Linked DNA regions of Ruficoccus amylovorans. Each later gene encodes a partner of the first gene's protein in a complex. Links are inferred from orthologs where the notes say so. Each region holds a gene or a part of one and is shown on either strand. Other genes may lie near its edges.

What was found.
Region 2: the proteins of accC (region 1) and accD are in contact, whole or in part, in a solved structure (PDB 8UXZ), measured with the Escherichia coli proteins. The link is inferred for Ruficoccus amylovorans from one-to-one orthologs.

The regions. Positions count from the first base shown.
Region 1 is NZ_JACHVB010000064.1:35,559-38,919, forward strand. What follows is about bases 194-3,039. They hold accC (acetyl-CoA carboxylase biotin carboxylase subunit), read left to right. Parts: upstream 194-849; coding sequence 850-2,229; downstream 2,230-3,039. Other genes in these bases: accB (acetyl-CoA carboxylase biotin carboxyl carrier protein), read left to right, coding at 321-785; H5P28_RS18795 (Asp23/Gls24 family envelope stress response protein), read left to right, coding at 2,349-2,813; amaP (alkaline shock response membrane anchor protein AmaP), read left to right, coding at 2,829-3,039. Also shown: H5P28_RS18780 (AsmA-like C-terminal region-containing protein), read left to right, coding at 1-69; more of amaP, read left to right, coding at 3,040-3,361. UniProt on the Escherichia coli protein: This protein is a component of the acetyl coenzyme A carboxylase complex; first, biotin carboxylase catalyzes the carboxylation of the carrier protein and then the transcarboxylase transfers the carboxyl group to form malonyl-CoA.
Region 2 is NZ_JACHVB010000021.1:79,212-81,980, forward strand. It holds accD (acetyl-CoA carboxylase, carboxyltransferase subunit beta), read left to right. Parts: upstream 1-842; coding sequence 843-1,697; downstream 1,698-2,769. Other genes in the region: H5P28_RS08760 (ComF family protein), read left to right, coding at 1-572; H5P28_RS08770 (bifunctional folylpolyglutamate synthase/dihydrofolate synthase), read left to right, coding at 1,751-2,769.

The DNA.
Region 1 (3,361 bases):
AGCGGCCTTTTTAACGTGCTCGAAGAAGTTCCCGAAGAAGTTCCCAAGCTTGGCGGGGCAGGCAATTGAGGTGTTTTTTGTGTCTTTTTGTGGTCCGTGGCAGACCCTGCCGCGCCCCCGTAGTGCCGGTTTAGCGGCTTCGCGGCACGCGTCAGGCGTGATTTGCGCTTTTTCTCCTCCGGAAAATGAAAAAAACGTGTGACAACAAAACGTTGCCCGCCGGGGAAAAATTCTCCTAGTCTGTGGGCTTTCATCCTCCCGTACCGGTTTGCACCCGGTTGCGGCACGCACTTTTTGGACCCAAAAAACCTTTTGCCGATATGGATCTCAAGGAAATCAAACATATCATCGACCTGATGAAGCGCTCGGACCTGACCGAGTTTGAAATCGAGGAAAAGGACCTGAAGCTTCGCATCTGCCGCGAGTCGCAGAAGCCTGTCATGTACGCGCCCGCCCCGGCTCCCGTGGCTGCGCCCGCCGCACCTGCGGCGGCTCCGGCCCCGACGGTCTCCGTCGGCCCGGCCAAGCCGAAGGAAGAGCCCGGCACCCAGTTTATCAAGTCGCCCATGGTGGGAACTTTCTACCGCGCACCCGGTCCGGATAGCTCGGCCTTCGTCGAGGTCGGCGCCGAGGTCAAGGCTGACTCCGTGGTCTGCATCATCGAGGCCATGAAGGTCATGAACGAGATCCACGCTGAGGCCAAGGGCAAGATACTCGAAATCCTGGTCGAGAACGGCCAGTCCGTCGAGTACGGCCAGCCACTGTTCAAAATCAAGGCTTCCTGAGCTTCTTCCGCCCAATGTTCATCCTGCAGCCGCGCCGTCTCCCGGCGCGACCGCCCGAGCACCCATGATTAAGAAAATCCTTATTGCCAACCGTGGCGAAATCGCCCTGCGCATCGTGCGCGCCTGCCGCGAACTGGGCGTCAAGACCCTCGCCGTCTATTCCGAGGCCGACGAGCAGTCCCTGCACGTGCAACTGGCTGACGAGGCCATTTGCATCGGCCCGGCGGCGTCCTCCGAGAGCTACCTCAAGGCCGACCGCATCATCAGCGCGGCCGAGATCGCCGATGTGGACGCGATTCACCCCGGATTCGGCTTTCTGTCGGAAAACGCGGAGTTCGCCGAGCAGTGCGAGAGCTGCAACATCAAGTTTATCGGGCCGAACTCCTCCACCATTCGCCTGATGGGCGACAAGGCGATGGCCAAGTCTGTGGCCAAAAAAGCCAAGGCTCCGGTTATCCCCGGCAGTGACGGCCCCGTGGACTCCGAGACCGAGGCGCTCAAGCTGGCCAAGCAGATCGGCTTCCCCGTCATCATCAAGGCCGTGGCCGGCGGCGGTGGCAAAGGCATGCGCCTGGCCCACAATGCCGTGGCCTTTGCCCGCGAGTTTGAAATGGCCCGCAACGAGGCGCTTAAGGCCTTCGGTAACGGTTCGGTCTATGTGGAGAAGTTCATCGAGAACCCGCGCCACATCGAATTCCAGCTCCTGGCCGACGAGCACGGCAAGGTCATCCACCTGGGAGAGCGTGACTGCTCCGTGCAGCGCCGCTACCAAAAAGTGGTCGAAGAGGCCCCGTCGCCCTTCGTCGATGAGAAGCTGCGGGCAAAAATGGGTAAGGCCGCTGTCGCTATCGCTGAAGCTTGCGGCTACCAGAATGCCGGGACCGTCGAGTTCCTCGTCGATAAAAACGGCGACTTCTATTTCATCGAGATGAACACCCGGATCCAGGTGGAGCACGGCGTGACCGAAGAGGTCACCGGCTACGATCTGGTCAAGCGTCAGATCGCCATCGCCGCCGGGGAAAAGCTCGACCTGGACCAGAAGGACGTGCGCTTCATCCGCCACGCCATCGAGTGCCGCATCAACGCCGAAGACCCGGCCCGCAACTTCGCTCCGTGCCCCGGCCAGATCGACCTTTACTACCCGCCCGGCGGCCACGGTGTGCGTATCGACTCGCACATCTACGGCGGCTACGTCGTGCCCCCGTACTACGACAGCATGATCTCGAAGGTCATCTCCTACGGGCAGAGCCGTGAGATCGCCATTGACCGTATGTACCGCGCCCTCAACGAATACATCATCCGCGGCATCCGCACCTCGATCCCCTTCTGCGCCGCCATCATGAAAGACCCGGTCTTCCGTTCCGGCGAGGCCACCACGAAATTCGTGGGCGACTTCATGGAGCGCACGCCAAAGGACCTTTTCGCCCCCTCCGACGATCTCTAAGGCCTCCCGAGGAGGTGCCAATTTTTGCTTTGCCGAGCACTTGAAAGCCATCAATAGTCTTCCCGGCGCTTGCGCATAGCTTCTCCATTTCTGATCTAATCCTTAACCGAAACCGTACCATGCCACCTAAACAACCGTCCCTGCCCGCTGACGAACCGGATCCCAACTCCATTCCTGTCCCGCTCGAAGCGACGGAAAACTCCGACGAGATCCACATCAACATCCCGGTCGTGGCCAACATCGTCAAGATGGCTGCGCTCCAGGTGGACGGTGTGTACTCCGTGGGAGGCACCTTTGCCGACGGCCTGTGGGAAACTCTCGGTGCCAAGAAAATGGACCGTGGCGTGGAGGTTCGCGAGGACGAGGCGGAGAACTACCTGATCCAAATCCACGTGGAGATGCGCTTCGGCGTGAGCATCGCCAGCACGGCCAAGGTCGTCCAGCAGGCGATCCGCGATCAGGTCGAGGCCATGACCAGCAAGGGCGTGGCCAAGGTGGAAGTTTTTGTTGACGGTGTGCGCATGGAGCAACCCGAGTCGGCCCGACCAAAGACCGACCACTGGGACCATCCCCACACCGACTAACCTCACCCCTGACATATGCTCGGCAAGCTGGAGAGTTTTTATCAGACGCAGATCGAGCCTTATCTGCACGACCGTGTGCTCGTCGTCTGCACGGCCATCGTCCTGCTGATTGTGTTGCTGGGCTTTTGCGCCCTGCGCCGCCGTCGTGGATCGATCCGCGTTTTTAAGACGACTTCGGGCCGGGTCGAGGTGACGCGCAGCGCCATCCGTGACCTCGTGCTCAACGCCTGCCACTACGTCCACACCCCGCGCAAGCCGAAGGTGCGGATCAAGGCCGGACGCGGACGGCTCTACATTTACATCGGCCTGCGCCTGAACGAGGACCAGCGGCTGAATGAAGTTGCCAGCCAATTGCAGATGCGGATCGAGGACATCCTCCAGAATACGCTCAACCTCGACCGTCGCAGTGTGCGCATCGACGTGGGCCTGAAGGGGATTCGCCGCGTCAAGCCTTCTGCGGCCGGGGAATCTGCCTCCGAGGAGGCCTTGGTGCCGGTTCCGGCGGTCGATCCGGTTCGCACTGGCGAGTCGCGGGTGATTGTGGCCGA
Region 2 (2,769 bases), on another replicon or contig:
AACTGCTGGCCAGTCGCGTCTGCCCGCATTGCCGGGAGCTGGAGCCTGCCTTCGGTCGCGGGCGCCCGCTCTTTCTGGCGCGCGACGCTGGGCGGGTGCTCGTGCACGAGTTAAAATACCACCGGGGCCGCTACTTGCTGCCTGACATCGCCACCCTGGCGGCAGGCTCGTCCGGCTTTTGCCAGCATCTGGCCGGGGCGGTGCTGGTGCCGGTCCCGCTGTACCCGCGCCGGGAACGCCAGCGCGGCTACAACCAGAGCCGCTGGCTGGCAGAGGTCTTCGCGGGCGTGGCGGGGGATTTTGAACAGACGCCGGGGGAACGCTGCCAAGTGGCCGACTTGCTGACGCGCATCCGAGACACCCCTTCGCAGACGAACTTCGACCGCGCCCAGCGCGAGGTCAACATGCGGGGCGCCTTTGGCCTGAAACCGGGTTCGCGTCCGGATGTGAGTCGCCGTCATGTCCTTGTGGACGATGTGTTTACGACCGGGGCCACGCTCAACGCCTGTGCCCGCGTCTTGCGCCGGGCCGGGGTGGAACGACTGGACGTGGCAACGCTGGCCCACGGTTGACGGGATTTTCCGCCAACCTCCGAATCCTCAAACCTTCATCTCGTTTGAAAACTTGAATGATAAAATCGGGAAATATCCTGTCCTGATTGCTTTTTTACAGGAAGAACGGGAAGTGAAGAAGGCGGCACCTCCGAGCAGACTTATCGTTCTTTCCGGCCTTCCTGTTAAATCTCAGCCTTTATCAAGGCTGCTGGAAAGTGGTATGAAACTCTTAAACTCCCGGATTTTCACACTTTATTTTTCCTCCCCCTTGGTCCAATATCGGGCGCTATGTCGATTTTCGGTAAGCCGAAGTACTCCACCGTCCGCGTCAAAAAGAAGGACATACCGACCGGTCTCTGGACGAAATGTCCCGAGACTGGCGAGATCATCTTCAACAAGGAGCTGGAGCAGAACTGGATGGTTGTGCCCAAGAGCGGTTATCATTTCCCGCTCAAGGCTCGCCGCCGGATCGAACTGCTGATCGACGACGGCACCTTCGAGGAGTACGACGCCGGGCTCGTCTCCGGCGACCCGCTGGAGTTCAAGGACAGTAAGCCCTATCCGCAGCGCCTGGCCCAGGCCCAGCAAAAGACGGGCGAAAATGACGCCGTCATCTGTGGCACGGGTGAGCTTGAGGGCCTGCCGGTCAGCCTCGCGGTGATGGATTTCAGCTTTATCGGGGCGAGCATGGGCTCGGTCGTTGGTGAAAAAATCACCCGCGCCATCGAGCGGGGGCTGCAAAACAAGTGCCCGGTCATCATCGTGTGCGCCTCCGGTGGGGCCCGCATGCAGGAGGGGATTCTCAGCCTGATGCAGATGGCCAAGACCAGCGCCGCGCTCAAGCGCCTTTCCGATGCCGGGCTGCCCTACATCGCCGTCCTGACCAATCCGACCATGGCCGGGGTCATGGCCAGCTTCGCTTCGCTCGGGGATGTCATCATCGCCGAGCCCAAGGCGCTGATTGGCTTTGCCGGGCCGCGCGTGATTAAGGAAACTACCCAGCAGGACCTGCCGGCGGGCTTCCAGACCTCGGAGTTTCTGTTGGAGCACGGGTTGATCGACCAGATCGTACACCGTCACCAGATGAAGGGCCGGATCGGCTCGCTCCTGCGCGCCTTTGGCGGCCAGAGCGCGGCGGTCTAAGCGGTTTGGCCGATAAAAATCCCAGCGTCCCGGCCTGCCTGCCGGGGACTGCCATGACCGAGACCGAACGCTACCTTTACGGCCTGCGCAACCGCGGCTCCAAGTACGGGATCGAGCGCATGCGGGTTTTCGCTGAAGCTCTCGGGCACCCCGAGCGGCGCTACCCGGTGATCCACGTGGCCGGGACCAACGGCAAGGGCTCTGTCTGCGCCATGCTGGAGGCGGTTTACCGCCGTGCGGGGTACCGGACCGGGCTATTCACCTCTCCGCACCTCGTCCGCCTGGGCGAGCGGGTACAGGTCAACCGCCAGCCGCTGAGCGACGCCCAGATCGACACCTATGTTGCCCGGCTCCGCGTGGCGGGCGAGGCCCTCGCGGCCAAAGATCCGCTTAACCATCCCACGTTTTTCGAATTCATGGCGGGCATGGGGATGGAGCACTTCGCCGAGGAGCGGGTGGATGTGGCCATCCTTGAAACCGGCCTCGGCGGGCGGCTCGACGCGACCAATGTCGTCGATCCGGAGGTCTCGGTCATCACTTCGATCAGCCTCGACCACACGGATATTCTGGGCGACACGCTGGCGGTTATTGCCGGGGAAAAAGCGGGCATCATCAAACCGGGCCGCCCGGTGGTGATCGGCTGCCTGCCCCCGGAGGCCGAGGCCGTCATCCGCGAAGTGGCCGCGACCCGCGGCTGCGTGGTCCACAGTGTGCGGGAGACTTTCGGCGGGGCGGAGAATTTCCCCTCGACCAACCTCGAGGGCAATTTCCAGCGGCACAACGCGGCGGTGGCCTCGCTTGTCGTGCGTCTGCTTCAAGGGCGCTTCCGGGTCACACAGGCGGTGGTGGAAGCCGCTCTGCACGAGGTGGATTGGGCCGGACGCTGGCAGCGGGTCCGCCTCAACGACGGACGCCTGCTGATCCTCGACAGTTCGCACAACCCCGAAGGGGCCGGTGCGCTGGAGGATAATCTTTCGCGACTCATCGCTGCCACAGGACGTAAGCCGATCATCCTGACCGGCATCCTCGGTGAGGAGCGGGCGGCTGCGCTGCTCCCGGTTATGGCCCGCCA